Regions from separate parts of the Lysinibacillus sp. BF-4 genome, predicted to be linked through region 1. Evidence: riboswitches for the same ligand, from Rfam matches in the RefSeq annotation. Region 1 holds a riboswitch; the other holds the start of a gene.

Region 1 (14,616 bases):
ACTGCATGAGATGACAAGTGTGGCAAAAAATATTGTGCGCCTTGTGCGTCAAACACCTGAGAAGTTTTTCGCGGCAGAGCCGTTCTTTTATGGTCACCTTGACTCAGCTGTACAGCTTACCGAAAAATACAGCTTCCTGTCTCGCCAGCAAGTGCGCGATAAGGAAATTACAGCAGCGCTATCCGAAACACACGCAACACTCGATGATTTAACAGATACGTTAAAACTCGACTTAAAAGAAGTGCTAGCTAATGATATTGAGCACCTTAACAACGAGCTAGATTACATCAAATATTCATCAGAAAAACGCAAAAAACAAATAGAATGGCGAGGCGACAAATAATGAAAACATTTGAACTTTTGCCTGAGCAAACCAAGCCACACGCGCTAAAAATCGCAGGCGAAATTGATATGAATAACTATGAGTCCATCCTTACACTTGGACACAACACACAGCGCGCGATTTCACAATTTAGTGATCGCGTGCTGTACCATATTAAAAACCGCGACATTACTAAAGTCGGCAATACTTTGCAGCAATTAGTGGATACAATCACGAGTGTTAAAGTAGAAGAAAATGATACAAATCTATTATCTCGTTTCTTCAAAAAAAAGAGCGAACCTTCGCCTGAAAGTACAATGCACTATGAGCGGGCAAGCATTCAGATTGAGCGTATTGAGTTGCAATTGCACCGCGCACAAAAGCAATTATTAGAGGATATTGAGGTACTAAACGAAATGTACCGCCTTAACCAAAGCTATCACGACGAGCTATCAATCATTTTAGCCGCAGGTGAGCTAAAGCAATATGATTTTACGAGCCGTGAGTTACCACGTATAGAAGCCATGGCGGCACAAGACCCACAAAGCCTTGCACCGCAAGCATTTGAGGATGCCAAAAATCAATTACAGCGCCTTGATCAGCGCCTGTATGATTTACAAATTGCGCGCGAGCTAACGGTACAAGCCGCACCGCAAATTCGCATGATTCAACAATCTAACCAAGTACTATCCGAAAAAATCCAAACGTCTTTAATGACTACCATTCCATTATGGAAAAACCAAATCGCACTGCTTATTAGTTCACAGCGTGACCGCCAGCGTGCGGATTTACATCGTCGTTTAGCTTCAGCTGAGCAGCGTATGGAGGCCCACTTTGATGCTACCGAGCTTCAACAAACGCAACAACGCTTACTGGCAGACGTTGAAGAAACCCTATTACTACAAGGGCAATCGTCGGTACAACAAGCACAAATCGAACGCGAAATGCGCAATTTAAGTCGCGATTTATAACAATTAACGCCACAGAAATAAATTTATTTCTGTGGCGTTTTTATGCTTGCTGTCACTACTCTTTGCTGAATACTGCTTCAACTTTTCGAAATTCCTTACTAGATTTTTCTGAACATTCATGTATAATGGGTGTCACATACGAATAGTTTTCCTTCGGGGTCAGGTGAAAGTCCTAACCGGCGGTATAGCCCGCGAGCTCTTTGGAGCAGGATTTGGTGAAATTCCAAAGCCGACAGTATAGTCTGGATGAGAGAAGGAAGTAAAAGTTACGCGCTTTGCCGTAGCTTATTTTCTGACCCCACAAAACAGTTGTGTGGTCTTTTTTAATTGCATAGTTTTCCTTCGGGGTCGGGTGTAAGTCCCAACCGGCGGTATAGCCCGCGAGCTCTTTGGAGCAGGATTTGGTGAAATTCCAGAGCCGACAGTACAGTCTGGATGAGAGAAGGAAGTGGCAAAAAACTAGCGTACGCGCTGGTTTATTTCGCAATGCCTACTTCACAAGCCCCTGTTAGATGCAGCGGGCTTTTTATTATTTTGAGGAGGTGCTTTTTGGATGGAACAACGATTTATGCAATTTGCGCTACAGCTTGCGCAAACAGGTAAAAACCAAACGTCCCCTAACCCACTTGTTGGCTGCGTGATCACTAAGGGTGAAGATATTGTTGGCTTTGGCGCACATTTAAAAGCGGGCGATGCTCATGCCGAAGTCAACGCACTAAAAATTGCAGGCGACAAAGCTGAGGGCGCTAATGTTTACGTCACATTAGAGCCGTGCAATCATACGGGGCAAACAGGAGCTTGCGTAGATGCCTTAATTGCGGCTAATGTCGCGCATGTTTTTATTGCTACGCTTGACCCTAACCCGCTTGTTGCAGGTAAAGGTGCTAGGCGCTTAGAGCAAGCAGGTATTGCCGTTCATGTTGGACTTTTAGAGACAGAGGCTAAAGCATTAAACGCACCGTTCTTTCATTTCATTTCACAGCATCAGCCTTATGTAACGTTAAAACAAGCCATCTCGCTTGATGGCAAAATTACAGCAAGTAAGGGTGAGCAAACCTTTATTACAGGCAAAAAGGTCAAGGAGGATGTGCATTTAGCACGCGCACACCATGATGCCATTTTAGTTGGCACAAATACGGTATGTATTGACGACCCGAGCCTAACAAATCGCCTAAGCACGACTAAAAAACAGCCCATTCGCGTGATTATTGACCGCTTCGGCAAAATCCCTGCGAGTGCTACGGTATTTACGGATCATGCCGCACCTACTTGGCTTTTTACAAGTGAACCACGTGAGCTAGCACGCGTGCGGGTTTTTGTACTCGACAATTGTTCACTTGGCAATGTACTGCGCCGCCTAGCAGACGAAGGCATTATGACGCTTTATGTTGAGGCAGGCTGTGGCATTGCGGATGCCTTTTTACAACAAGGCTTTGTGCAAAAAATGATTACCTATGTCGCACCAAAATTATTAGGTAGCGACGCCCTTCCCATGATTACAAAAGCACTACCCCGTCCGTTTAAATTTGATGAGGTAGCGCGCATTGGCGAAGATATTAAAATTACGATGACGCTAAAATGAGGTGAGCTTTTGTTTACAGGTATTATCGAAGAATTTGGCACGATTAACAGCATGACGATGGGTAAGGAGGCGATTGCCTTCACCATTGGCGCACACGATATTATAGCGGATATGCATATTGGCGATAGCATCGCAGTAAATGGCGTATGCCTTACCGTTACTAGCTTTACAACATCAAGTTTTACAGCAGACGTCATGCCAGAAACCGTGCGTGCAACAACACTAGCTAGCTTACAAACTGGTGCACGCGTTAACCTTGAGCGCGCTATGGCAGCTAATAAACGGTTTGGTGGTCACTTTGTGGCAGGTCATGTGGATGAGGTGGGCACGATTTTACGTAAGCGCCCCTTCTCTAACGCAGTATATGTGGATATTAAAATTTCACGCGAGGCAAGCGCCTTACTTATACCGCGTGGCTCTATTGCGGTTGATGGCATTAGCCTTACCATTTTTGCTTTACAACCAGAGCTGGTAACGGTTTCGCTCATCCCACACACATTTGACCAAACAACACTTGGCTTTAAGCGCGAGCGCGATACCGTCAATATCGAAACCGATATGCTTAGCAAATATGTAGCACGTCAGCTTCAAGGACAAAATAGTAAAGTAACAGCAGATTTTTTACGACAAAACGGATTTTAAGGTGGTTATACAATGTTTAATACAATAGAGGAAGCACTAGCAGATTTAAAACAAGGCAAAATGATTATCGTAGTAGACGACGAAAACCGCGAAAATGAAGGTGACTTTGTTGCACTCGCAGAGCTTGCGACACCTGAAGTCATTAACTTTATGGCAACGTATGGCAAGGGGTTAATTTGTACACCACTAAGCCCGACCATTGCGAGCCGTTTACAACTTGCCCCAATGGTCGCACGCAATACGGATTTTCATCAAACCGCATTTACCGTAAGCGTGGATCATATGGAAACAACAACCGGCATTAGCGCCTTTGAGCGTGCCAAAACAATCGAAAAACTCATCGACCCTACAGCAAAAGCGGCAGACTTCCGCCGTCCTGGGCATGTTTTTCCTTTGATTGCTAAGCCTGATGGTGTACTTGCACGCCCTGGTCATACCGAGGCAGCTGTCGATTTAGCGATGCTTGCGGGGAGTACGCATGCAGGTGTCATTTGCGAAATTATGAATGCGGACGGCACAATGGCGCGCCTACCTGAGCTCCAACAAACAGCGCAAACCTTAAACATGAAAATCATTACTATCGAGGCTTTAATTGCCTACCGTCTCGAAAAAGAACAAGTCATTACGCGCGAGGCTACTGTTGTAATGCCAACGGTTGCTGGTGATTTTACGATGATTGGCTACAGCAATACGCTTGACGATAAGGAGCATATTGCGTTAACAAAAGGCACACTACACGAAGCCGAAGCTCCGCTCATTCGCATTCATTCGGAGTGCTTAACAGGTGATGTCTTTGGCTCTAAACGTTGTGATTGCGGACCTCAACTACAAGCCGCGTTAACAGCCATTGAGCAAGACGGTACAGGCGCAGTGCTTTATATGCGACAAGAAGGGCGCGGCATTGGGTTATTAAACAAACTCAAAGCTTATGAGCTGCAAGAGCAAGGCTATGACACAGTAGAGGCTAATGAACTGTTAGGCTTTGCGAGCGAGCTACGCGATTACCGCCTATGTGCACAAATGCTTAAAGACTTAGGCGTTACAACGGTACGTCTCCTAACTAACAACCCTGATAAAGTGGCGCAACTTGAGCGCTACGGCATTACGGTTAGCGCACGCATCCCACTCATTGCAGGGCTAGCACAAGAAAACGCCAACTATATGGCAGCAAAAAAACACAAAATGCAACATGTACTTTAAGGAGGAAATTAACATGGTAAACACAATTCAAGCACAATTAGTCGGTACACAATTAAAGGTAGGCATTGTTGTAGGTCGCTTTAACGAGTTTATTAACGACAAATTACTAGCTGGCGCAGTAGACGGGCTTAAACGTCATGGTGTCGCGGATGACAATATCGAAGTGGTATGGGTACCTGGCGCTTTTGAAGTACCCTTTATCGCTAAAAAAATGGCAGAAGGCAAAAAATACGATGCTGTTATTGGTTTAGGCACTGTCATTCGTGGCTCAACAACGCATTATGACTATGTATGTAATGAAGCCGCTAAAGGCATTGCCCAAGTCGGACTACAAACCGGCGTACCAACCATTTTTGGTATCGTCACAACCGAAACCATCGAACAAGCAATTGAGCGCGCAGGCACTAAAGCTGGCAATAAAGGCTATGACGCTGCCGTTGCCGCAATCGAAATGGCAAACCTTACAAAATTACTATAAAACAAAGAGGCTAAGGGACATTCCCCTAGCCTCTTTTTGCATGCTGGATACGTTGGACGAGTGTCCCAATCACTACTAATGCAAGCCCTACGCCTGCACCCATTAACTGGTCAGCTAGCACTTCGCCAGCTCGTAGGTAGCGCATCAAAAATGTACCACCAAAAATCACCAGTGTAATTAAGCCAAGCTGTCTTATCATGATGCCCATTTGCCTATTACAACCTCCAAACAATCGCTCAAGCGATACCTGTCTATGCTAAAATAGAGTTATGCAAAGTATGTTTTATAGTAGCCACCAATGTGACCTGTGTTATCAATCACGAAAATAAATTCGTCTGTTTCGTTTTTCACTTCGTATTGTTTACCTACTGTTAAAACGTTTGATACTAAATATTTCGCTGCATCCGTATGTGTACAAGTTACCGTACGTAAAGTTGGCGAATCTTTCCATGTATTATGAAGCATAGCAATCTCTCCTCGTTTAAAAATTCATCCTCTCTAGTGTATACGATTTTTACGCATTTGTGGAGAGCTGGAGGTGAAATTTATGAGTGTACCGATTTGGTTTTACGTTGTTGCCTTCTCACTCGTCATTGTATTTGTTATTATTGCGGAATGGAACTCACGCCGTTAATATGTGTTAACCATTATAAATATATAGTTGACTTAAATACTTTACTCCACTAAACTAGAAACATACTAGTTATTGGAGTGATACTTGATGGCAACTACAGTTCAACAAGCACGCGCAGGTAGTAAATTTTCGACAGTTGATATGGTATACTGTGCGTTATTTTCGACACTTATGATGATTGGCGCAAACATTACGGCTTTTGCCCCGTTCCTTGTGGTAGGCGGCGTGCCAATTACGCTACAATCTTTTTTTGCAACATTAGCAGGGCTAGTTTTAGGTGCACGTAAAGGTGCAATCGCTATGCTCGTTTATACTTTAATTGGGCTAGCAGGTGCGCCTGTCTTTGCTCAGTTTAAAGGCGGCATATCTATGATTTTAGCCCCTACCTTTGGCTTTATCGTCGTCTTTATTTTAATCGCCTATATTATTGGCAAAATGACAGAGAAGCATGGCACTGTAAAAAGCTATGTCATCGCCTCGTTAGTTGGTACTGTTATTACGTATATCATCGGTACAAACTGGATGTATGCAGCCTATATGCTATGGGCAGGTGCACCAGAAGGCTTTGATTACTGGATGGCTTGGGCTTGGATGCTTGGCCCACTACCAAAAGATATTATTTTAGGTGTATTTGCAGGATTCTTTGCTTTCCGTATTAATGCGATTTTAAAAGTCAATAAATCCTAACAAAAAAGGGAGTGGCCGCGGCCACTCCCTTTTGTGCTATTATTTTTTCATTTCCTCATGTAAATGCGCAACTGCCGCATCAAATGTTTCGTCAATTTCCTTATTTGGCTTATACGTGATTAAGCTCACTACTACAATCGTAATAAGGCTTAACAAGAAACCTGGCACGATTTCGTAAAGTTCGAACCACTTAAATTTCTCCCAAACAAAGACCACAACCGCACCTACAATAAGACCTGCAACTGCACCTTGAGACGTTGTTTTACGCCAGTAAAGGCTTAGTAAAATAAGCGGCCCAAAGGCACTACCAAAACCTGACCAAGCAAACGATACAAGATCTAACACCGACTCATTATTTGGCCAAGCTAACATAATGGCTACAACAGACACCGCAAATACCGCTACTCGTCCCAAGAAAACATAGTAACTATCTGACTTTGGTGCTTTATTAAATGCCTTATATAAATCCTCAATTAATGCCGATGACGTAACGATTAACTGTGACGAAATCGTACTCATTACAGCCGAAAGTACAGCCGCTAAAATAACACCTGCAATAATCGGATGGAAAATAATTTGACCTAATACAATAAATACAGTTTCCGGGTCCTCAAGTGTCGCACCTTGTTGCAGGAAGTACGCATACCCAACAATCGCTGTAAATACAGCTCCCAACATACTTAAAAACATCCAACCAATACCAATGCGGCGAGCACTACGTGTTTCTTTAATCGTTTTAATCGCCATAAAACGCACAATAATATGTGGTTGACCAAAGTAGCCAAGCCCCCATGCGAGTGACGAAATAATACTAATTGCTGTAACACCCTCAAAGAAACTAAAATGTAGAGGTGAGGCATTTTTTACGGTACTAATTGTTTCAGCAATACCGCCTGTGTACGTTAAGCCCACAATAGGTACTAAAATTAATGCTAAAAACATGATTGTCCCTTGAATAACATCCGTATAGCTTACCGCGAGGAAGCCTCCAAATAATGTGTAAGCGATAACAACTGCGGCCACTACTAATAAACCAATATGGTAATCTAGCCCAAATGAGCTTAAGAAAAACTTACCGCCCGATACCATACCTGATGATACATAAAACGTAAAGAATATTAAAATAACAATACCCGTTACAATTCGTAGTAAACGTGATTTGTCGAGTAGACGTTTTTCTAAAAAGCTCGGAATTGTAATTGTGTCGTTAACATACGTATAGGCACGTAAGCGTGGCGCTACAACTAACCAGTTAATATAAGCCCCCACAACTAAACCAATTGCCATCCACGATTTCCCTAAACCTGTTACATAAATAACGCCCGGTAAACCCATTAACAACCAGCCTGACATATCAGCTGCCCCTGCACTTAACGCAGTTGCAATCGGGCCAAGTGAGCGCCCTCCTAGCATGTAGTCTGTTAAATTACTCGTCTTCTTATAGGCATACCAACCAATTGCAAGTAGCACTGCCATATAAATAATAATTGCTACAAGCTGGTACATTTGCTCTTGTGACATCTAGCCATCCCCTTTTCTTGTTGCGATTTTTTGAAATTTAAGTTCTATTAAACCCTATATACGACGATTAATCAATTATATTTCAAAAATAATACCGAAAAATATTTTGCACCTTAATTTTAAAAATATTTTATTTAGTGCAAAATTCATTGATATATCAACGAAAAATGCTCTTTTTTCCCTTCATTTCTCCATTATCTGAGTATTTGCGGCATTGGCAATTTTTTAAAACGTGCTATAATCCAAATTAAAATTATTTTCAACAAGTGAAAAGGAGTGTTTTTTATGAATTTACGAGATTTTTTCATCGCATTATCTGAAAACCGCGCACTAAACGCAGGTGCACAAAAATTTGGCTTACGTCTAGGCGCACAAAGCGTTGTCGCAGGCACAACCATCCCAGAAGTTGTTACAACAATCAAGCGTCTTAACGCAAAAGGCATTGCCTGCACAGTCGATAATTTAGGCGAGTTTGTTCATGATGAGGCAGAAGCACTGGCAGCAAAAAACAATATTTTAGCTGTTATCGAAACCATTCATGCTGAAGGGCTGAATGCACATATTTCACTTAAACCAACACAACTCGGTCTAAGCTTTGACCTTGAGCTTTGTTATAATAGCCTGCACGACATTGTAAAAACCGCGCATGACTACGGTATATTTATTAACTTTGACACAGAGACTTACGAAACATTGCACCAATCTTTTGAGTTGATGGAGCGTCTGCATAAAGAGTTTGATAATGTGGGCACAGTTATTCAAGCGTACTTTTACGAAGCGCTAGAAAATGCTGAGCGCTTTAAGGATTACCGCTTACGTCTTGTAAAAGGGGCCTATAAAGAAAACGCTTCCTTGGCTTACCAAACCAAAGAAGACATTGATAAAAACTATATTAAGCTAATTGAATATCATTTACTTAACGGCAAATTTACGTCAATCGCAACGCATGACCATAACATTATTGCCCACGTAAAGCGTTTTGTTAAAGCGCATAATATTCCACATGATGCGTTTGAGTTCCAAATGTTATATGGCTTCCGTAGCGAAATGCAATACGACCTTGCTGCAGAAGGCTTTAATTTCTGTACGTATTTACCATTTGGTGCTGACTGGTACGGCTACTTTATGCGCCGACTAGCTGAGCGTCCACAAAATCTGGAGCTTGTTGTGAAACAAGTATTTGATAAAAAAACAACGACGCTTGTTGGTGTTGGTTTAGGTGCATTCGCACTTGGTCGACTCACAAAACGAGCTAAAAAATAATAAAAGAGGCGTCGCGTATGCGATGCCTCTTTTTCGTTACATAAACTTTTTTAAGCGGTATTGCAGGCTTTGGCGACTTAAACCAAGTGCTTCAGCCGTTTTCGAAATATTACCTTCATGAAGGCTAAGCGCTTTTTGTAAATAATAATGCTCCACCTCATGCAAATATTGGTCAAGCGGACGTAAATCCTGCTGTTCCTCCACTACTAGCCCCTCATTACGCTTATGCGCTTTTTCGAGACGCCACTTTAACTGGGCAGGTAGCATCACCATTTCAAGTGTTTCTTCGGTCGTTAATAAACTCCCCACCTCATCAAGCAATAACTCAAGCTCTTTTAAATTGCCCGGCCAATCATATGCCAGTAAAAACTTTTCGACATCAGGCGCAATATATTTAATATGCGAGCCGTACTGGTCGCGGTGGCGACGGAAGTAGTCCGTAATAAACGGCAAAATATCTTCTTTACGCTCTCGTAATGCTGGTACTTTAATCGACACACTCGAAAACAAATGGTACAGCGTTTGCGATAGCTCCCCTTGACGGATTAAATCGACAGGGTCTTCCCCCACACTGGCAATAAAGTAATGCTTGCGATCCTCATACTCATTAAGCAATGCAATAATACGTTCCTGTGCTTGCATTGACAAATACTCAATGCGCTCCGCAAAGAAAGTACTGTTGCGGTTTTCTTTAATTGCCTTCTCTAAACGCTCAATGACCGTTTCTTCATCACGTCGGCAAATGAGTGTAATAAATAATTCGTTTTTTTCGATGAGAGCATGATGGATACCCTCTGCAATCATATCCTTACCCGTGCCTGATTCTCCAATCAACATAACGGGGATGCGCCCAAGTGCGGCGGCACGCGCAATCTGAATAACCCGCTTCATTGCATCTGATACAGCTGTAATAATATCAAACGTCAGCGGTGCGCCGTAGCGACGGAGCGGTTGGTACATCATGTATTGTTGCTGGGTAATATCACGTACAAACTCCACAGCACCAAGCAACTCACCTTCTACAATTAGCGGCATAATGTTGCTGATGGTCGTAACCTCCTCACCGCGCTTATTCCAAAACGTTGCCTTATGCTGCATAATTGGTTTGGCTGTTTCAATCACCTGAAAGAGCTCGCTACGCTGAAAATCGCCATTGACGATTTCGAGCGCCTTCTGCTTTTCAAACTGCTCGTCCGTAACTCCCATTAGCTCACGCATTTTTTTGTTGTAAATTAATACATTTCCTTGTTGATCAATGGCACATACACCACTGACGCTTTGCTCTGTAATAAAACGATACAGGGCAACTAGCTTATCATTATCCATGTAATTCCCTCATTTTTAGCTTCGTCCTGTTTATTTTACCATGCTTTGCGTAAAAAAACTTTTCCCATCTCAAACATTGCTGTGACAGCGTTTTCACAACTTTAATTATTAGAAAATTCGCGTTAGTGGAATAAAACACTTGCATTATCTCTAATTATTTTGCATCATAGTATGCATAAGGTTGATTACTACAGCAAAATTATTTTGCATTAAAACTTAGGAGGTTTTTTTTATGATTCCATACAAACACGAACCATTCACTGATTTTTCGATTGAGGCCAATGCTGCGGCATACAAAAAAGCGCTTCAACAAGTAGAGGCAGAGCTTGGTAAAACATATCCGTTAGTAATTAACGGCGAGCGTATTACAACAGAGGGTAAAATCACATCATATAACCCCGCTAAAAAAACAGAAGTTATTGGTCACGTAGCCAAAGCAAATAAAGAGTTAGCTGAGCAAGCGATGCAAGCGGCTGATACAGCATTTAAAACATGGAAAAAGGTTGACCCTGCCATTCGTGCAGACGTATTATTTAAAGCTGCTGCGATTATTCGCCGCCGCAAGCATGAGTTTTCGGCTTGGTTAACAAAAGAAGCAGGTAAACCATGGAACGAGGCAGATGCAGATACAGCAGAGGCAATTGACTTCTTAGAGTATTACGGTCGCCAAATGCTTGAGTTAAAACCAGGACGTAAAGTCGAAAGCCGCCCAGGCGAATTTAACCGCTATGACTATATCCCACTAGGTGTAGCTGTTATTATTTCACCATGGAACTTCCCACTTGCGATTATGGCGGGTACAACAGTTGCCGCTGTCGTAACAGGTAACACGGTATTATTAAAACCAGCTTCAACAACACCAGTTGTAGCGTATAAGTTTATGGAAGTTTTAGAAGAAGCAGGTTTACCTAAAGGTGTAGTTAACTACATCCCAGGACCTGGTGCAGAAGTTGGTGACTACTTAGTAGATCACCCAAAAACACGCTTCATTAGCTTTACAGGCTCACGTGATGTTGGCTTACGCATTAATAACCGCGCTTCAACATTATCAGAAGGCCAAATTTGGTTAAAACGCGTTATCGCAGAAATGGGCGGTAAGGATACGATTGTTGTTGATAACGAAGCTGACTTAGAACTAGCAGCACAATCTATCGTTAAATCAGCATTCGGCTTCTCAGGTCAAAAATGTTCGGCTTGTTCACGCGCTGTCATTCACCAAGATGTATACGACACAGTCGTAGCGCGCGTCGAAGAACTAACAAAAGAACTAACAGTTGGTGACCCAACAGACAATGCAAACTTCATGGCAACGGTAATTGACGAAGCGGCATTTAAAAAAGTAACAAGCTACATCGAAATCGGTAAAGAAGAAGGTCGCCTCATTGCAGGTGGTACAGCAGATGACTCAACAGGCTACTTTGTACAACCAACCGTATTTGCTGATGTTGACCGCAATGCACGTATTATGCGCGAAGAAATCTTTGGCCCAGTAGTAGCGCTATGTAAAGCAAAAGACTTTGACGAAGCACTAGAAATTGCTAATGACACAGAATACGGCTTAACAGGCGCTGTCATTACGAAAAATCGTTTCCACCAAGAACAAGCGCGCGAAGACTTCCATGTGGGTAACCTTTACTTTAACCGTGGTTGCACAGGCGCAATTGTTGGCTACCAACCATTTGGCGGATTTAATATGTCAGGTACAGACTCTAAAGCAGGCGGACCTGATTACCTGCAACTACACATGCAAGCTAAAACAACTTCTGAAATGTTATAATCTGCTCACTATTATAATAGAAGAAACTCAAAAAAATCGTACCCCCCTTTTACAAGCCAAGCTCATTACGAGCTTGGCTTTTTACGTACAAAAAAACGATGCACTCCTAAAGAGTACATCGCGTCTATTAAGCAAATGTTCGTTGTAAAAAAGCTTTTGTACGGTCATGTTGTGGGTTGAGTAACACTTCATCAGGCGTGCCTTGCTCCACAATAACCCCCTTATCCATAAAGACAATACGGTCAGATACTTCACGCGCAAACTGCATTTCATGGGTCACAATTAACATCGTGTTACCATCATCCGCAAGCTTACGCATTACTTTTAGTACCTCGCCTACCATTTCTGGGTCAAGTGCACTTGTTGGTTCGTCAAATAGCATGACATCAGGGTTCATACACAGCGCACGCGCAATCGCTACACGCTGCTTTTGCCCACCTGACAGCTGACGCGGACGCGCATTCACATATGCCTCCATGCCCACAAGCTGTAAGTATTCCTCCGCAACCTTAATCGCTTCGGCTTTACTGCGCTTTAGCACTTTTACTTGTCCTACAATACAATTATCAAGCACTGTTAAATTATTAAATAAGTTAAATTGTTGAAACACCATCCCCAAATGCGTACGATAGGCTTCAATATTTTTCATTTCTTTTAAAATATCATTGCCTTTATAAATAATTTCGCCCCCATTTGGCGTTTCAAGAAGGTTAACACAGCGTAGCAATGTTGATTTACCAGAGCCAGATGAGCCAATTAACGTCACTACCTCGCCCTTTTTCACTTCAAAATTAACATCCTTTAAAACTTCGTTGCTACCGAAGGATTTGCTTAAATGTTTAATACCAATGACTGTTTCCATTACGCTACCTCCTTCTTCTCAAATGCCTGCGGGCCGTCTAAACGACGCTCCATCCAGCGTAAAATACGCGTTGCTGTAAAGGTCATAATTAAGTATAAAATACTCGCAATAAAGAAAGCCTCAAAGTAGCGGAAGTTAGCACCGGCAATTGACTTCGTTTGGAAAAATAACTCGTTAACGCCAATAACACTTAGTACAGCTGTGTCTTTAATATTCATAATTAATTGGTTGCCTGTTGCTGGTAAAATATTGCGCCCTACTTGTGGCAATACAACATGCATCATAGTTTGAACGTGACTCATACCAACAGCCTGCGCTGCTTCGTACTGCCCCTTATCAATCGACACAATACCACCGCGTACAATCTCTGCCATATAAGCACCTGTATTTAGAGATACTACTAAAATACCTGCTGTTAAAATATTTAAATCAATACCTAGCGCCATATCTAAGCCGTAATAAACGACCATGGCTTGTACCATCATTGGTGTACCACGGAAAAACTCTACATAACACGCTAAAATAAAGCGTACCACTTTAAGCAATACTTGCTTTGGTGATTTTGTTTTAGGAATTGTATCAATAATACCAATCACAAATCCGATAAGTGCACCAACAAGTGTACCAATTAACGCGATAAGCAATGTGATGCCCATAGCACGTAAAAATAAGTGCCAGTTGTTCTCTACAATGGATATAATCCAATCTAAACTCATGTTTGTCTCCCCCTGCTCATCGCTAATAAAAAAAGAGAGGCGTAAATCTACGCCCCCCTTACCACCTGCTTATTGTGCTGATGGCTGTTGCTGAATTGCGTCTTCCATAATTTGTTGGCGCTCTTCTTCAGAGATACCTTGTAAAATTTCGTTAATTTTATCTTTGTCTGGATCGTCTTTACGTAAACCAACCGCAATTGAAGACTCCGTTGGGTCTGCTTTAAAGCCATCTTTAAATACAACATACGTAAAGTCTTCTAAAGCTTGTGATGCCGAAATCCCTTCAGGACGCTCTGACACATAACCATCAATTTTACCTGACTGTAAGGCAACACGTTGTGCAGAGAAGTTATCCATCGCTGTTTCTTTTTTAACACCGTCAATTTGATCAATCACATCATAGTGTGAGGTATTTAATTGGCCTGTTAATTTAGCACCTTTGAAGGCTTGGATAGAATCCATTTCAACAAATTTGTCGCCCTCTTTATATTGGTCTTTAATATAATCGCTATCTTTACGTACCACTAGTACAAAGTCAGATTGGTAATAAATATCTGTGAAATCAATTGTTTTTTTACGTTCTTTAGTTGGTGACATACCCGCCATAATCGCATCAATTTTGTTTGATTGTAACG
Region 2 (18,991 bases), on a different contig from region 1:
ATCCTCAATACCAAAGTCTTTATATACTGCACGTACTAACTCTAATGCATGTACTAACTCATCACGAATTTGGTCAGGGCGCACAAAGTTATGACCGTCATTTAATGTCATACCACGTACACGTTGTAAACCTGATACTGCACCACTCATTTCATAACGGTGCATGTTGCCAAGCTCTGCGATACGGATTGGTAAGTCACGGTATGAACGCATTTTTGATTTATATACCATCATATGGTGAGGGCAGTTCATTGGGCGCAGTACAAATGTTTCGTTATCGCGCTCCATTGCTGGGAACATATCGTCTTGGTAGTGATCCCAGTGACCTGAAGTTTCATATAACTCTTTAGAGCCAAGTACTGGCGTGTATACGTGTTGGTAGCCAAGTGACAACTCTTTGTCTACGATATAACGCTCAATTGTACGGCGGATTGTTGCACCATTTGGTAACCAAAGTGGTAAACCCATACCTACTGTTTGATTCGTTGTGAAGATTTCAAGTTCACGACCTAATTTACGGTGGTCACGTTCTTTTGCTTCTTCAAGCATTTGTAGGTGATGCTTTAAATCTTCCTTCTTGAAGAAAGCTGTACCATAAATACGCTGTAACATTTTATTATCTGAGTTACCGCGCCAGTAAGCGCCTGCTAGTGATAATAATTTAAACTCACGTAATTTCCCTGTTGATGGTACATGTACACCACGGCAAAGGTCAAAGAACTCACCTTGGTAGTAAATTGATACTTGCTCATCCTCTGGAATGGCTTCAAGTAGCTCTAATTTATATTCATCGCCTACTTCTGTATAAATCGCCTGTGCTTCTTTACGCGAAACATTTTTGCGCTCTACTGGGAAGTTTTCTGCAATAATTTTTTTCATTTCTTTTTCAATAGCAGGTAAATCTTCTGCTGTAATTGGTGTTGGTGAATCAATATCATAGTAGAAGCCATTTTCAATAACTGGCCCAATACCTAATTTTGCGTCAGGGTATAAACGTTTAACTGCTTGCGCTAAAACGTGCGCTGATGAGTGACGTAATACTTCTAAAGCTTCCTCATCATCCTGTGTAATAATAGCGATGTCGCCATCTTGCTCAAGTGGTGTAGATAAGTCAACAAGTGTTCCGTTCACTTTACCTGCATAAGCTTTTTTGCGAAGTCCTGGGCTAATTGAGCCTGCAATTTCGTCTGTTGTGATGCCTTTTTCAAATTCCTTTACTGCACCATCCGGAAAAGTTAATTTAATCATCTCTGCCATAAGTCGACACTCCTCATAATTTTGTACACAAAAAAGCCCCATCCCAAAAGGGACGAGGCTTGTGCTCGTGGTTCCACCCTTCTTCCTTCCGAACAAAGTTCAGACGAAGCTCCTACATCAGCTAACGTGCTGGGGACGGCAAGAGATTTAACCCTCTTGCTGCTCATAGGGAGTAAATAGTTACCGCGTACTTAGGAAGTTTACAGCCAAGCCTTCCCTCTCTGTTAAGTCGTTTGATAAAATCCATATCCTAGTCATTGCATTTACTATTTGAATAACGTCATTATACGCTCGTCTCATTATTTTTGCAAACTAATATTGTCTACGATTTGTACCATCCAGTTGAATGGGCACGGTTGTGGATTGAATGCGCTCCATAATACGCGCAGCTTTTACTGGCTCTTGGTGGTTTTGTACATACGTTAAATGGTCCGCTAGGCTTTTATAGTCAAAGTTTGACGTAACAAAAACGGGTAACCCCTCTGCCATACGGTAATGTAAAATCGCGCCTAATATTTCGTCTCGTGACCAACTCGTTAGTGATTCTGCGCCTAAGTCATCTAGCATTAATACAGGTGCTTTTTTAACAAAGTCCATTTTTTGTTGTAGTGTTTTATCATCAATCGCTTGCTTAATTTCACGTAAAAACTCAGGCACATAGACAAGCACCGAGCGCACTTGAATATTGGCAAGCTCATTTGCTACTGCGCCCAAAATAAAGGATTTGCCAACACCAAAACCGCCGTAAATATATAAGCCTTTTGACGGCATTTCTTTTGTTTCCTTAATTTGATTAATAAAGTTAGCAACAAAGCGTGCAATTTCTAAACGTGCACCTGTGTCCATTGCCATTGTAGAAAGCGAAGCCGTTAGCGTTTCACGCGGCATGTGTAAACTACTAATCATAGCCGCTACCGCACGTTCTTCTTCTTCCTTATATTTTTGAGGACAAGTGGCATACATAACATCGACAGCATTTGGTTGCATCGTAAGGCGTGGCACACAACCTACTACGGCATTTGTACACGCACGTACACTACCTGCATTACAGCAAGTATGCGCTTGATCGAGATACTCTAAAAATTTCGGTAGTGCATCCTCAATCATTTCGTCTGTCAAAGCCTGCTCATTAGCCTTAATAAAGGCCTGAATACGCTCATCACCTAGTACTCGCTCACGCACTGCATTATACCTCGCTTGAAATGAGGGCGTATTTACTTGAGATGCTAGTGTTTTTTTTATAGGTTCCATTACTTCTTCACCTTCTATTCTTTGCGACCAATGGACGCTAAAATGGATGCTCGTTCTTTGTCAAAGTCAACTGTAGATGAAGCTACTTGTGTTTGTGTTGGCTTCAGCCACTCTGGCACTTGCTCTACTTTGCCTGTAACACGACGACCATTATGCTGTCTTTCTTCATATGCTTTTTGTTGCTCCGCCACATGAGCGAGAGCTGCTTCTACTGTCATAATAGATTTAGCACGCCACTTGCTCGCAATTGTATTCACATAATTTTTAGGTAGCTGCCCTTCTTGCAATGTAAAGACATACTCTACCAATACATTAGCAACACCCATTGGCAAACCATATAATGTGACAAGTTCTTCAGCAACTTTAACATCATTAGCAAAAGGCTCTTGGTCATTAGCTAAGCGTTTAAGCATTTGATATGGTGTAACACTATCATAAGCATTTTCTGCTTGTGGTGCAGTTGTAATGGTTGGTGAATACGAGGGTTTTGGCTCTGTTTGTGCTAAAGCTTGCTCAACTGTGGTAACGCCATTTAGTTTCCAACGATTAGCAATAGCTTCGACATAAGCACGTGGTAATAACCCTTCCTTACGTTTAAAAACATATTCGACTAATACATTGGTCACGACAATAGGCAACTTATGTTGTAGCACTAAATCTTCACAGAGCTTACTATCCTTTGCAAGCGGCTCCTGTCCATTGTGTAACTCACAAAGAAATACATATGGCGTAATGGCATATCGTTCATAACCAGCCGCTTGTTCTTCACATACTAAAATGCGCGGACGATATTTTTTAGGTGCTTTATGCTGTGTAAGCATAGCCTTTGCCTCATCGACTGTATTTACTTGCTGTTGTCGCCATTCACTCGCAATAGTTTCTACTAAACGCTTAGGTAGCTTGCCATTCTCTTTTTGCAAAATATATTCGATTAATACATTTACTACACCTACTGGCATGCCATAAGTTAGCACTAGATTTTCAGCTAATGCTACCATCGAAGGAAATGGCTCTTGATTATTTAAACACGCCTTCATAAATGTATAAGGAATCATTGCTTCATAGGTTGTAGCAGTAGAAATAATATGCTCTCTTGTAACACGAGGGCGATAAGCTTCTTGTTGTGCCGTTGTTGCTTCAAGTGCTTGTTCTACTGTTGCAATACCTAGCTGTTGCCAATTACTAGCGATTGTCTCTACAAATTTTTGTGATACCTTACCATCCGTTTCATGCATCGCATATTCCATTAATACATTTACTACACCTACTGGCATACCATGCTTAGTTACAAGCCCCTCTGCCATCGCTAAAACAAAATCAAATGGCTCTTGCCCGTTATTTAAACGTTTTAAAAATGCATAAGGCGTAATACCATCGTAACCATTTGTTGAAGCTGGTTGCGTAACTTCCTTAACAGTTGGCTCTTTAATTTGTTTTTTGTAGTTACTGTATTTATGTTGCTCACTACGTGCTAATTGCATCGCTTGCTCTACAGTTTGAATATCCTTCCGACGCCAATGATCTGCAATAGACTCTACAAATTTTTTTGGTAATTTCATATCAGTAATCAACATGACATACTCTACTAGGACATTAACTACGCCCGTTGGTAACCCATAACGCATATACAAACTCTCAACAAGTTGCACCGCAGAGTCTGAAGGTGTTGCGCCTTTATGAAGACGACGCAAATTTTCAAGCGGGCTAGCTGTCGCTAAATAATGTAAATGTTTTTGTTGCTTACTCTGCCCTGTAGGCTCAACTACTGTCTTATCAAAAACAGGCGTAATTTGAGGCATTACTGTGGATACTGTTAATTTATAATAATCTGCGGCGGCTTTACGCAATTGCTTATCAGAAATCACTAAATCATCATCTAGTGCCATAATGACAACCTTTTGCATATCCAACGGTGAAAGCTGGTATAAAAAGGCCAGCTTTGCAATCATTTCACGCACCTCAGTCGTTAAAGCTGCAGCAGGCACTAAGTGCTCTTGTAATCCTGATTGAAGCAACGCAAAATCAAAATTTTGTTGCATAAAAGGATAGGTTTTACTTTCAGCCATAGCTACCGGCATTACTAAATCCGTAGGTACTGTACTATTAACGGGCGTAAAAACATCTGTAAATGTTCGTGTAACCTCTGTAAATTGATCACGACTTTTATGTTGCTCCATAAAGCGTGCACGCAAGTTACGATAATTACGCTCACCAATTTTACTGTATAACATCATCGACAATAAGGGGTCTGCAAAAAACACACCTGCTTCAAGCGGGCGTGCTAACTCATAAATAAAACTGCGTTCTTCACCACTACTTGTACGCCATGTGCGCACTAAGCCTATAGCTTCTAAAGCTAGGCGAGCCTTTAAAATTTCTTGTAGCCCCATATCTAACGTTTGCATTAAAAAATAGTGCATCGTTGGTGTTTGAGCTTGAAACTCACCCTCAGCCCAAAGTGTAAAATATAAACTTAACGCCTTACCGCCAACAATAGGTTGGTAAAAAAGAGTTAGTAGTTGGCGCTCTGTAACGGAAAGTTGTTGCGGTAGCTCAACAAAAAAAACATCATTTTGATGAAGCTCTTGTGGTAATAATGACACCAGGCTCACGCTCCTTACTTTTTAGCATTCGATTGGCGTTCAATAATCTCTCTAATCTCGTCAATAAATACATTAATATCTTTAAATTGGCGGTACACAGAAGCAAAGCGTACATATGCTACCTCGTCAATAGACGCAAGGTGATCCATAACCTTTTCGCCTACATCATCGGACTGTACTTCCCCATTACTCATTTGGCGCAAATCTTTTTCGATAGCAATTACTACCTCATCTAGCACCTCAAGGGCCACAGGACGTTTCTCACATGCGCGAATCATACCACGTAGTAATTTTTCGCGGCTAAACTCCTCACGTGAACCATCTTTCTTTACAACAATTAATGGTGTTTCTTCTATTTTTTCAAACGTTGTGAAGCGATAACTGCAAGACTCGCACTCTCTACGACGTCGAATTTCTTTATTATCATCAACTGGTCGCGTATCAACAACTCGCGTACCATTATATTGGCATGAAGGACATCTCATATTTTTATCTCCCGTAAGTTAATTTACTAGTTCTAAGTATAACAAACTTTTAAGCTCACAAAAAGGATAGGCTACATCAAACACAAAAGCAGCATCACGAGAAAGACGTGACACTGCTTTTTTGATAATTATTGGTAATGATACTGCTTTTGCTGCTGAATAATCCATTTATCCATTGCTTTATATAACAGCACCATAATAACTGTAATAATAATACCTTTAATAATATTAAACGGTAAAATACCTTTGATAATCATAACGTATAATGCATCACCAACGACTTGATCCATACCTAAAAAGTACGTATACATTGGTAAAAATACAGCATAATTTAAAAAGCTCATGCCGACAGCCATAACAAGTGTCCCTGCGATTAAGCCAGTAATTAGCCCTTTCACAGATTTAAAACGATTAAAAACCATATACACAGGCATAATGAATAATACCCCTGTAGTAAAGTTGGCAATATGCCCCACTGGCACACCTGTTTCAGTACCTGTAAATAACCAATCCAATACATTTTTAAATAGCTCTACTAAAATACCTGCTGCTGGTCCCATTGTAATGACTGCTAGTAATGCTGGCATATCACTAAAATCAACCTTTAAAAATGCGGGAAACGGTGGAATCGGAAAATTTAATAAATGTAGTAAAAAGCCAATACTACTCAACATCCCGATTGTTACGAAATACTTTGTGCGCTTGCGTTGCTTTTCCATGTTACTCTCTCCTCTTTGCTGATTACACCTCGCAAGAAGAAAGGTCCGACAAATGTGTGGCATAAAAAAGACATTACACATGTCGTACCTTCACCTTCTCCCATCCAGACTATACTGTCGGCCTTGGAGTTGCACCAAGTCAGCTACTCACAAAAATGAGTAGGTCGCGGGCTCGTATGCTTATAGGTTGCTGTCGAACAGCTACCGCATAATTACCGCCGGTCGGGAATTGCACCCTGCCCCGAAGATGAATCATATTTTTTAGTTGTTACACTACTATCATAGGCAATTTACAATGAATTGTAAAGTACTACTGCTTTTGTTTAACGTAAGGGTAAATAAAATGTAAAGGTTGTACCTTGTCCTTCTACACTATCCACCATAATATTACCCGAATGTGCCTTTACAATATTACGTGCAATCGCTAAACCTAATCCCGTACCACCTTTAGAACGGGTACGTGCCTTATCTGCCTTATAAAAGCGCTCAAACACGTAAGGCAAGTCTTCTTGTGGTATACCAACGCCTGAGTCTTGCACAAGTACTTTAACAAAGGTTTCCTCACGCTCAACTTTCACACTTACTGTACCATCTTCAAGTGTATGACGAATAGCGTTGTCAATTAAGTTTGTTAGTACCTGCTCAATGCGATCTTCATCTAACACTACCGTCTCATGCGGCTCAAATTCACTAGTAAATATTAAGTTAACGTGCTTTTCTTTTGCCACTTGCGCAAACTTTTGCGTAATACGTTCAAATACTGTATTAAGCGGATAGGTTTCTGTATTAAGCATCATATGTCCCGCTTCCATACGCGCTAAATCTAATAACTCAGATACTAGGCGACCCATTCGCTGTGACTCATCATAAATAATACGAATCATTTCATTGCGGTCTTCCTCAGTAGTAACGACTTCATCTAGTATCGCCTCAGAGTAGCCTTGTAACATAGCAATCGGCGTGCGTAGCTCATGTGATACATTCGCAATAAAATCAGAGCGCAACTTTTCTAAGCGGTGCTGCTCAGTCATATCACGAATAACGGCTACTGCGCCTCGTACAGAGTTACCACCGTACAACGGGCTTATCGTAATGCTGTAGTAAGCACCGTGCATTTCAATTTCTTCTTCTAATTTATCCTCAAACACTAATACATGATCTAGCATGTGATAAATTTCAGGTGGTAATGGCTCACTACTTTGGCTTCCTTTATTTACAAACCACATTTGCAATAACTTTTCCGCAGGTGGATTGCTCAGCAAAATGGTGCTGTCACTATTAAAGGTAATCACCGCATCTGTCATAGAAGTTAAAATATTAGAGACTTGCTCCTTCTCTTGATTAATAACCTCTAAATTATGCTTTAACTGACGCCCCATTTGGTTAAAGGCATTTGCTAGTTGTCCAATTTCATCATTTTGGCTCGCAACGACTTTATTATCAAACTTACCCTTTGATAGCTCAATTGCTGTTTCACGCATCTTGCGCAAAGGCAGTGTAATACGTGAAGATAGGAAAAAGGCAAAGAAGGTCGTTAATACAAAGGCGATAATAGCCGCTAATAGGACAATTTTTGTTGTCTCACGAGAAGTTTTATGTAAGGCCTCTGGGTTTTGGTACATAAAGACTGCCCCGTGCATCTCGCTCTCACCGTTTAATGGGAAAGCTAATACTAAATACGTATCCATTGCTTCTTGTTCAGAGTAGGATGGCATTAAGAGTTCTTTAACAATTGGCTCAGTTGTAGAATATACTTTGGCAAACGCCTTATTATCTAAAATCGTTTGTTCAATCTCTTTTTGGTTTTTGCCGTCTTGTAACGCCATTACAATATCGCGGCTCGTATTAGCCACCAAGGCATTCGTACCTTCTGGCAAAATATCTTCAAGCATGCTTTCGGTCTTACTATCCAGTTGCTCCTCGTCATAAAGGCTAGCAATGGTATGGGCTGTTTGTCGTAATGACGACTCAGCTTGTTGCACGTGATAGTTTTGTAAAAACTCAAGCATAAGTACGGTAAAAACAAACAGTACAAATGAAACGAGAAGCAAGATGGTTACCCACAGCTTCCCGACAACACTATTCCATATTCTATTCATTCACGACCTCAAATTTATAGCCGACGCCCCAAACCGTAACAATCATTTTAGCAGCATTTTCAGATACACGGTTTAGCTTCTCGCGCAGTCGTTTTACGTGCGTATCAACTGTACGTAAATCACCAAAGAAATCATAATGCCATACTTCTTTTAACAATTGCTCACGGTCAAATACCTTATCTGGTGATTTTGCTAAGAAGTATAATAGCTCATACTCTTTTGGTGTAAGGTTAACTTCTACTCCCTCCGCTGTGACACGGTGTGCATCATGGTCAATCATTAAATGCGGGAAGACAACTAAGTCTTTTGAAGTTGATGCGTTCGCTGCAGGTGCAAAGGCTTGTGAGCGTCGTAAAATAGCTTTCACACGCAACACAACCTCGCGCGGGCTAAATGGCTTTACGATGTAATCGTCAGCGCCAATTTCAAAGCCATGCACGCGGTTTGCCTCCTCGCCTTTTGCGGTAAGTAAAATAATGGGTGTCGTAGAACGCTCACGCAACTCCTCACATACTTGTAATCCATCTTTTTCTGGCATCATAATGTCGAGCAAAATACAGTGATAATCTTTTTCTAATGTCATGGCTAGTGCTTCCTCGCCATTCTCTGCTTCATCAATCTCGTAGCCTTCGCGCTCTAGGTACATTTTTAATAAGCGACGGATGCGATCTTCGTCATCTACTACAAGGATGGAAATATTGTCTGACATTGTGTTACCCCTTTCTACATTCATCTATATCTATTGTACAATTTACTTCACAAATTGAAAAGAGAAGCACATTTTTCGTCATGTGCTTCTCCAATCGTTACGCGTATGAGTGAAGTCCCGCGATGATTAAGTTAATAACAACTAAGTTGAAAATCATAATCGCAAAGCCGATTAATGCAAGCCATGCTGATTTACGACCTTCCCAACCTTTTGATAAACGAAGGTGAAGGAACGCAGCATAGAACAACCAAGTGATTAATGCCCATACTTCTTTTGGATCCCAGCCCCAATAGCGACCCCATGCCTCTTGCGCCCAAATCATAGCGAAGATTAAAGCACCAAGGGTGAAGACCGGGAAACCAATTAATACAGAACGGTAACCAATCTCGTCCATTAACTCTAAGTTAGCACGCTTAACAAACGGTTTAAGCATCTCACTTACACGTTTACGTGATAGTAAACGAATAAGTAAGTAAAGGATTGAACCTACTAATAGTGACCACGCTACCGTTGTTAATTTCTTAGCGTTAATAATAGGTGGTGTATCCATTAACGGCTTCATTTTACCTTCTGTTAAAGCCACAGATTCATTCATACCAAATAGCGCTGGTACGTCATACGTAATTTCACGTTGAATTTCGTCCTTATCCATATACGTAAACTGCGCTTCGTAGCCAATACCACGGAACACCAACGTTACTAATACGAAACCAATAACTACTACCACAAAGAACATTATTGCCTCTAATGCTGTGCGCTCTTTAGATGGTTTTGTTAAATCTACTACTTTTAATAAATACACAAGACCTGCTACAGCACTAATAGATAAAATAGATTGACCAAATGCTGCAGAGAGCACGTGGATTGTAAGCCAGTTACTTTGTAATGATGGTACAAGTGGGCTAACGTCTGTTGGGAACATTGCCGCATAACCAATAATTAATACAGCGATTGGTAAAGCAATTAAACCAAGTACAGTAGCACGGTACATAAAGTACATAATAATAAATGCCAGTACAATAAACATACCAAATGCTGTTGTAAACTCAAACATATTACTTACTGGCGCATGACCTGTATACATCCAACGTGTGATAAAGTAACCTAGGTTTGCGATAAAACCAATAATAGTAATGATAATCGCAATTTTCCCCCACTTATCTGCATGGCGAGCTGCCGCTTCCCTTTTATCATGTGAATTTTTTACTGCTCCACCGAAAAATAAAGTTGCAATTAAATAAGCAAGGAAAGCTACAAATAGTAAGTTACCACTAAGACTAATTAAACTCATTATGCTTCGTCACCTTCCTGTTTTTCTTCGGAATCATTTAAATCAAGCTGGTCAACGTAAGCTGGTAATTGCGCTGCTTGCGTGACAATATCAAGTTCTTTTTTCAAACCAAACCAGTTTTTATTAGTATGGGCCGCAAGAATAAGCTTGCCATCTTTTGTTGCCTGTACCCATAAACGACGGTGGTTCCAATAGGAGCCGATAGCTACACCAATCATAAAGATGATACCACCAACAGCAATAATTGGGATCGTACTATCCTTATGAATCGTTAAACCTGATGAGTTACGCGTTGTTGCTGAAGCAAACTTCATCATATTTTTGTTTTCACCTAATGGCTCCAATGTGTTACGAATCGCCACAAAGCTCGTTTCGCCTTCTGGCGTATCAGGTGTTGTCATTTTAAAGACAAACGCTGGATTATCAGGCACTGGTAAATTAGTTTGTGGTACACCATCTTTAAAGCCTGCAAAGTCCGGTGTATAATTTAAAATCTCAACACTTGAACCATTACCTAAATCATATTTCGCCTCTGGATTATCTAGTTGAACCGTCACTTGCCCATAAGACTCTTCTGTTTCTTTGTTAACTAAATCAAATGTCATCGTATACAGCTCATCTAAACGGTAATCCATTTGATAAAGCGAGTAGCCATCATATTGCAAAGGATGGTTAACACGAATCGAATATTCTTTTACTAACTCTAAATTGTCAGTATCTCCTGGTAATGCACCTTCTGGTTGCTTATATAATTTAGCGTTCGTTTGGAAGTTTTTCGCTACCACGTTAACACCTTGTCGTACTTGCTCACCCGATGGTCCATCTTTATCGTTTTCGTGCATTTCCAAAATAAACTTGTCATTTTCAAGGAAATAACCTGGCATACCCATAACTTCAATTGTTTCGCCTTCTCGAATCAACATCGACTCATCAACATATAAACCAGGTATAACGCGTAGTGATACACCTGTTAAAAATACAATTAAACCTACGTGATTAATATAGGGGCCGTATCGAGAAAAGCGATTTTTTTCAGCTAATAATGCATCCCCATCGCGACGAACCTTATATTTTAACGCTTTCATTTCTTTTTCTATCGTTGCTAATGTTTGCTCATTATCTTCGACTTCACCTTGTGCTACGATACGTTGGCGCTTCATAAAGCTCTCGTGTCGCTTTACACGTTGGTTCGTTAATGATTTATGCAGTGGGATACCACGGTCAATACTCGCTACGATAATCGAAATACCAAGCATTCCTACAAGTACTTGGAACCACCAAGAACTATATAAATCAGACAGCCCTAATGCATAATAAATTTTACCGATTGTGCCATACGTATTTTCATAGTATGCGCCCTTATCGCCAAGTGTACCTACATTGACATAAAACTCTTGCGGTAAAAATGTACCGACCGAAGCTGCAAGTAGCGTAATAATAATTAACGCAATCCCTACCTTAACGCTCGAGAAGAAATTCCAAATTTTGTCGACGATTGAACGATTATACGTTTTAGAACGAATGGCTTTACCGTCATAACGCATATCAACAACTTTGGTGTTCTTTTCTTCCTCTGTTAATGGTCTACCACATTTTTCGCAAAGCTTTGTACCATAAGGGTTAACATGTCCACAAGCACAAGTAATTTTTTCCTTCTCCATGTGACTGACACTCCTTATTATTGCGGCTTAATTGACTCCATCATTGCCCCAATTTGTTGCTCCGTTAATTCACCCGTTACGATTTTTGTTACTTTACCCTCAGGTGATACTAAAATAGTTGCGGGTAAACCTATGATGTTGTATGCATTTCGTACACCTTTTGTTTTATCAATTACCACAGGGAAGTCTAGCCCGTATTGATCAACAAATTTTTGTACTTCAAAATCTGATTGTGCAATGTTGATAGCTAAAATCTCAACACCTTGATCTTTGTACTGCGCATATTGACTATTCATATAAGGCATTTCTTTTTCACATGGTTTACACCATGTACCCCAGAAATTTAATAATACACCTTGTCCTTCATAATCAGATAGCACATGTTTATTACCTTCAAGGTCTACGAGCGAGAAGTTAGGTGCTTTATCACCAACTTGTAGCACGCTTGTTTTATCTTTAGTTGCTGTCGAATAAACAACATAGCCAATCGCTACAACTAAAAGTACTAAAATAATTGTGCGCGTTACTAAGCGTTTTTTCTTTTTATCCATGAAGTCAAAACCTCCCTAAAAAACGTAAATGCCATATCCATTATATCAAATGTTATGTTTATGCTCTGCTTTTAAACTTGAATGATTTATGACTCTTTTGCTTAGTCCAATTTGCCCGTTTCAGCTAAAACACGCAACTTCTTCACTTCATGTTTCGTCAATTGACGATATTCGCCCGGCGTCAAGTTACCTAAATCTAGGAACGCAAAACGCTCACGCTTCAGCTTAACAACTGGTGTACCAATTGCTTCAAACATACGACGCACTTGGCGATTGCGCCCCTCGTGAATGGTAATCTCACAAATAGCCTTGCCTGCCGCTTCATCTGTTGACATCATGCTAACTTTTGCTGGCGCTGTTTTACCATCTTCTAAACGAATACCACGTTGTAATTTTTTGAGCCCATCAATTGTTGGGATGCCTTTTACGCGTGCTACATATGTTTTATCAATTTTAAATTTAGGGTGTGTTAATTGATACGAAAATTCGCCATCATTTGTTAATAATAATAAGCCTGTTGTATCGTAATCTAAACGACCTACAGGGAAAATGCGTTGTTCTATATTTTTGAAGATATCGGTTACTGTTTTTCGATTTTTATCATCCGTTACAGCTGAAATCGTAGCACGCGGTTTATATAATAAGAAGTATACCTTCTGCTCCTTCTCGAGCTTTACACCGTTAACCTCTACTTTATCTGTGTCACTCACTTTAGTCCCTAATTCCTTCACAACTTGCCCATTAACCTTAACCTTACCTTCGACGATAAGTTGTTCTGCTTTACGACGTGATGCAATACCCGCGTAAGCAATTACTTTTTGTAATCTTTCCAATGTTCGTCCACCTCTTTTATTAGTCGTTGAAATTATGTCACACTTTCGGCATTCCGTATAGCTTTTAATTTTCGTCAAACGTTTGCTCAAACTTGGACATAAACAAGTCTGTTGCGTCATCGCTCACTTCTTCCTCTTCAGGTAAAGTAGGCAACTCTGTAATATCATTTAAAGCAAATTGATGTAAAAATTCTGTCGTTGTCCCGTATAAAATCGCTCGCCCCGCACCTTCATTACGCCCTACTTCTGTAACAAGCCCTTTTGCCGCTAGTGTATTTAGCGGTCGCTCACTCTTAACACCTCGGATAAACTCAATATCACTACGAGTTACGGGCTGCTTATAGGCAACAATAGCTAGCACCTCTAGCGCAGCCTGCGATAAACTTTGCAACGGTGGATCTTCAATAAGTTTTTCTACTACATTGGCGACTGACTGCTTCGTTACTAAACGATAAACACCTGCGGTTTGACGCAGCTCAATTGCACGCCCTTCTTGCTGGTAACTCGCCTGTAACTCAGCTAAAGCTGTTGCCATTTCTGTTGGTGTTGCCATTGTAAATTGCATGAGTTGCTTCTCACTCAAGCCATCCTCCCCAACAACAAATAATAATGCTTCAATTTTGGTAATCAAGTTCGGCTGTGTATTCATCTTGCCACTCCTCTTGCACTAAAATAACGGTTAGTTCTTCAAAGTTTTGTTGTTGTTCAATCCTAATCATCTGCTGACGCATTAATTCGAGCACAGATAAAAATGTGGCGATTAACGCACTCTTATTACCGACCTCAAATAAATCAGCAAAGCTTGCGCGCCCTTTAGCTCGTTTTAAATACGAAAACACAGAGCGCATTTGATCTTTAATTGCAATTTCTTGCCTTGCTACCCGCGTTGTTAAAGGTTGTTGCCATTTTTTTCGTTGTAACATTTTTTCGAAGGCAGCTAACATATCATACACGGTAACATCCATATCAAAAAATGCCAATTGCTCCTCCTTCATATACGCCGATAAATCAGCTGCAGGACGCACATATTGTGGAATCACGCTCGCACTCTGCTCCTCAAGTTGCTCAGCAATTTCTTTATAACGCTTATATTCAATAAGGCGCTGTACAAGCTCCTCACGTGGGTCGACTTCCTCTACCATATCATCCATACCTATATCATGGACAGGTAGTAACATGCGACTTTTAATTGCTAGCAATGTCGCTGCCATCACTAAATATTCACTTGCTTCGTCTAATTCTAGCACCTGCATAGCATGGATGTGCGCCATATACTGCGCAGTGATTTCTGCTACTGGAATATCATAGACATCAATTTCAAGGCGCTGAATCAAATGTAATAATAAATCGAGCGGGCCTGAAAAACCTTCTACACTTACTTCATAAGCCATTCATTAACCACCTTTAGTCAATTTCTTTTATACTTATCTCATCAAAGTATAAAGGAATGAGTTTTGTTATGCATCCACAACTACACCCCTTATTTATCGATTACTGTGCCCACTTTACCCTTGGCGATTTTTTTGAGTGTCATGAGGTTGCAGAAGAATACTGGAAAATGCTTGCGCCTGGCGATAAAGAGCATGCTCTTGTTGGCTATATTCAGCTCGCTGCAGCACTTTATCACGCGCGTCGTGGCAATACACGAGGCGCACAAAAATTAAGTACGAGTGCAAAGCGCATCCTAATGAATGCAGATGACGTCTTCTTTGCGTATGTTGATCGCGAGCAACTTCTCCGTCACAAGTTAGCTATGACTGATGAATTACAATCGCTTGTGACAGCACGTATAGCTGAGTTACCTAAGCTTGATGCGCATTTTATTATGCACAAGCATACTTTGCGTGACCGCTCTGAAGTTATTGCGGCACGCCAACCAAAAAAAGCGCTGCCTACGAAGTAATCGTTTACTCAGTAGGCAACACTTTATCTATTTTCCGCTATGCAGCCCATACATTTATCAAACAATGGCTGTATATCATCAATTGCACATACTTCTTTATAAATGCCTAAGGCTGTAAGCTCCTGCAAAATTTGTGTTGCAATGCCTTCACCGCGGTAAGATGGCACAACACAAATATGCTGTAAGGTTGCTACCTCACCATCAACAGTGACACCTACAATGCCCACATATTCTTCTTGTTGCTTCCACAAGTATAAATGTTGCGTCTCGTCTTTCGCATAGGCGTCAATCGTTTCTGTAAGTTTTTTTATATTTTTCTCACTTGGCATTAGCGATAACAAACCCATCGCTATTTTTTGCAACGATTTTTTATAACGAACTAACATAATTATTTTTCCCTCTTTTTCTACCTGTTGCTAATTATTTTGGTGGTGCTTGAATGTAACCGTTTGGCACGAGGAAGAACCAGTAAACTGCTACCCAAAGACAAACCACACCGAGTAATGCTAGTAATACTAAAATATTTTTCTTTCGCAATGATTATTCACCCTTTTTTAACGTTAACGCTTTATCATTGGCAATAATATGCGCATACGTTTCGCGCGCTACCACAAGCTGGTGCTGTCCGTTCTCTACAAATACGACAGCTGGACGAGCGACGCGATTATAATTGCTCGCCATAGCATAACCATAAGCGCCTGTGCAGAACATCGCAAGTATATCACCTGATTGCGCCTTTTGTAGTTGTGCGTCTTCAATTAATTTATCACCTGACTCACATAGCTTACCTGCTACTGTGTATGTCTCTGTTGCGGCTTCATTTGCTTTATTTGCAATAATAGCCTCGTACTTTGCATCATATAATGCTGGGCGAATATTATCGCTCATGCCACCGTCCACAGCAATATACTCGCGCACATTTGGTACAGTTTTATGTGAGCCAACTGTATATAACGATGTACCAGCATCCCCGACAAGCGAGCGACCTGGCTCAATCCAAATTTCCGGCATCGTTAATTTTACCTCATTTACTTTCTTCTGTACAACCTTAATCATATCTTCCACATACACTTGTGGTGCTAATGGCTGGTCTTCTGCTGTATAACGAATACCAAAGCCACCACCTAAATTAAGCACTGTACATGTAAAACCATACGCTTCTTTCCATGTTGCCATCTTGTCTACGAGCTTTTCACCTGCTACACCAAAAGCTACTGTATCAAAAATTTGCGAGCCAATATGACAATGCATGCCTAATAGTTTTAAGTAAGCATCTTCATAAGTTTGTAGGAAGGCCTCATCTGCCTGTCCGTTATTTAAGTCAAAGCCAAACTTTGAGTCGGCTTGACCCGTTGTAATAAAGTCGTGCGTATGCGCCTCTACACCTGGTGTCACGCGCAGTAAGATTGACATAGTTTGCTGACGGGCAGCCGCCATTGTTTTTAACATTTGAATTTCATAAAAATTATCTACTACAATACAGCCAATCTTTGCATCAAATGCCATCTCTAACTCAGCTAGTGATTTGTTGTTACCATGGAAATGGATTTTTTGCGCGTCAACACCTGCCTGTAAAGCTGTATATAACTCGCCCCCAGACACAACATCAATTGACATGCCCTCCTGTGCCGCTAGCTGATACATTGCAATGCTTGAAAACGCCTTAGATGCATAAGCTACCTGTGCAGGCACTCCTAACTTTTTAAAGGTTTCTACAAAGCCTTGTGCACGCTCACGAATTAATGCCACATCATACACAAATAATGGTGTACCATAAAGATTTGCTAATGTTATCGTATCCACTCCACCAATTTGTAAATGCCCTTGTGAATTCACTTCTTGTGTACCATATAAATGCATTATCTTCTCCTCTTTCCTTGTCAAAATAATCGAAAAATATCTATAAAAACATTACCACACTAAAGCAGTAAAGAAAAGATGCACACAAAAAACGCCCTCACACTACCTGTGAGAGCGTTGCTAGTTATTCTGTAATAATTGAATGGATTAATTTTGGAGCGGCTACAGCCTCATCTGATAAAATAATGTGGTCATATAGTTTTTGCTCAACGTCCGTAATATCTTCACGATTAGCATAAATGGTAACAAGTGACTCACCTGCATTTACATAATCGCCTACTTTTTTGTTTAATACAAGCCCAACTGCTAAATCAATTTCTGACTCTTTTGTAGCGCGTCCTGCACCCAGTAGCATAGCTGCTGTACCAATATCATCAGCTTCTAGTTTAGCCACATAGCCTGATGTTTTTGCCGCAAGCTCTGTCACAAACTTAGCTTGTGGTAATAAAGTTAAATCATCCACTACTGCTGCGTTACCGCCTTGTGCTGTAATAAAAGCACGTAGCACTTCAAGCGCAGAGCCATCTGCTACAACTGCTTCAAGTTGTGTGCGTGCCTCTGCTAATGTTTTAGCATGACCACCAAGCACTACCATTTGTGAGCCTAAAACATAGCATAGCTCTTGTAAATCTGCTGGGCCTTTGCCTTGTAATGTTTCAACAGCTTCTTTAATCTCTAAAGCATTACCAATCGCAAAGCCAAGTGGTTGACTCATATCCGAAATAATCGCCATTGTATTACGTCCAACACTATTACCGATTTTCACCATGGCATGAGCTAAGCGTTCAGCATCTTCTACTGTTTTCATGAAGGCACCATCGCCTGTCTTAACATCTAACACGATTGCATCTGCACCTGAAGCAATTTTTTTACTCATAATCGAACTTGCAATTAACGGAATACTGCTTACTGTGCCTGTTACATCACGTAACGCATAGATTTTTTTATCCGCAGGTGTTAAATTACCGCTTTGGCCGATAACTGCCATTTTAATTTCATTTACTTGCTTCGTAAAGTCTTCTGTTGACAATTCAACATGGAAGCCTTCAATTGCTTCTAATTTATCAATCGTACCGCCTGTATGACCTAAGCCACGTCCGCTCATTTTAGCAACAGGTACGCCAACAGCCGCTACCATTGCTGCTAGTGGTAACGTAGTTGTATCACCTACACCGCCTGTAGAGTGCTTATCAACTTTAATACCGTCAATAGCTGCTAAATTAATTTGGTCGCCTGATGCTACCATTGCCATTGTTAAATTAGCACGCTCTTCATCCGTCATATCTTCAAAGTAAATCGCCATTAATAAAGCACTTGCTTGGTAATCCGGAATCTCACCATTCGTATAGCCTTCAATAAAGAATGCAATTTCCTCTTTCGTTAATGCGTGACCGTCACGTTTTTTTTCAATAATATCTACAAATCTCATTTTGTCGCCTCCAGTAGTGGTAAAAAGCTTTTGCCGTATGTCGGCGCTTTAATATCAAAATTTTCTGCAATGGTTGCCGCAATATCCGCAAACGTTTCGTTTAAGGGCATTTCTGTCACTTGCGCGAATCTTGGTGAATAAACAAGCAATGGCACGTACTCACGTGTATGATCCGTCCCTGGGAAGGTAGGGTCATTGCCGTGGTCAGCCGTAATCATAAGCACATCATCTTCACCTAACGCATGTAAAATCTCTGGCAAGCGAGCGTCAAATTGCTCAAGCGCCTCACCATAGCCTTGCGGATCACGACGGTGGCCAAAGTTTGCATCAAAGTCTACAA

The links. Region 1 has a riboswitch for FMN ahead of ribD (bifunctional diaminohydroxyphosphoribosylaminopyrimidine deaminase/5-amino-6-(5-phosphoribosylamino)uracil reductase RibD). Riboswitches for the same ligand answer to the same signal wherever they lie in the genome.
Region 2: linked by a shared signal. The riboswitch ahead of CH76_RS01290 (ECF transporter S component) and the one ahead of ribD (bifunctional diaminohydroxyphosphoribosylaminopyrimidine deaminase/5-amino-6-(5-phosphoribosylamino)uracil reductase RibD) in region 1 are both predicted to bind FMN.

The regions. Positions count from the first base shown of each region.
Region 1 covers NZ_JPUW01000016.1:1,707-16,322, forward strand. Annotated here, with positions in the region: gene CH76_RS07015 (5-bromo-4-chloroindolyl phosphate hydrolysis family protein) at 1-343, shown strand, start outside; gene CH76_RS07020 (toxic anion resistance protein) at 343-1,293, shown strand; FMN riboswitch at 1,439-1,555, shown strand; FMN riboswitch at 1,628-1,744, shown strand; gene ribD (bifunctional diaminohydroxyphosphoribosylaminopyrimidine deaminase/5-amino-6-(5-phosphoribosylamino)uracil reductase RibD) at 1,847-2,875, shown strand; gene ribE (riboflavin synthase) at 2,885-3,517, shown strand; gene CH76_RS07035 (bifunctional 3,4-dihydroxy-2-butanone-4-phosphate synthase/GTP cyclohydrolase II) at 3,530-4,717, shown strand; gene ribE (6,7-dimethyl-8-ribityllumazine synthase) at 4,731-5,195, shown strand; gene CH76_RS07045 (hypothetical protein) at 5,221-5,403, opposite strand; gene CH76_RS07050 (DUF6501 family protein) at 5,463-5,660, opposite strand; gene CH76_RS07055 (biotin transporter BioY) at 5,917-6,516, shown strand; gene putP (sodium/proline symporter PutP) at 6,556-8,037, opposite strand; gene CH76_RS07065 (proline dehydrogenase family protein) at 8,323-9,300, shown strand; gene CH76_RS07070 (helix-turn-helix domain-containing protein) at 9,337-10,626, opposite strand; gene pruA (L-glutamate gamma-semialdehyde dehydrogenase) at 10,859-12,403, shown strand; gene CH76_RS07080 (amino acid ABC transporter ATP-binding protein) at 12,531-13,265, opposite strand; gene CH76_RS07085 (amino acid ABC transporter permease) at 13,265-13,981, opposite strand; gene CH76_RS07090 (transporter substrate-binding domain-containing protein) at 14,051-14,616, opposite strand, start outside.
Region 2 covers NZ_JPUW01000001.1:245,207-264,197, reverse strand. Annotated here, with positions in the region: gene thrS (threonine--tRNA ligase) at 1-1,257, opposite strand, end outside; gene dnaI (primosomal protein DnaI) at 1,570-2,508, opposite strand; gene CH76_RS13400 (DnaD domain protein) at 2,523-5,111, opposite strand; gene nrdR (transcriptional regulator NrdR) at 5,126-5,596, opposite strand; gene CH76_RS01290 (ECF transporter S component) at 5,725-6,315, opposite strand; FMN riboswitch at 6,404-6,568, opposite strand; gene CH76_RS01285 (ATP-binding protein) at 6,639-8,414, opposite strand; gene CH76_RS01280 (response regulator transcription factor) at 8,407-9,123, opposite strand; gene ccsA (cytochrome c biogenesis protein CcsA) at 9,221-10,414, opposite strand; gene CH76_RS01270 (cytochrome c biogenesis protein ResB) at 10,414-12,075, opposite strand; gene resA (thiol-disulfide oxidoreductase ResA) at 12,093-12,626, opposite strand; gene CH76_RS01260 (pseudouridine synthase) at 12,728-13,459, opposite strand; gene scpB (SMC-Scp complex subunit ScpB) at 13,524-14,108, opposite strand; gene CH76_RS01250 (segregation/condensation protein A) at 14,074-14,850, opposite strand; gene CH76_RS01245 (DUF309 domain-containing protein) at 14,919-15,362, shown strand; gene CH76_RS01240 (GNAT family N-acetyltransferase) at 15,386-15,748, opposite strand; gene lysA (diaminopimelate decarboxylase) at 15,903-17,222, opposite strand; gene CH76_RS01230 (pyrimidine-nucleoside phosphorylase) at 17,347-18,651, opposite strand; gene deoB (phosphopentomutase) at 18,648-18,991, opposite strand, start outside.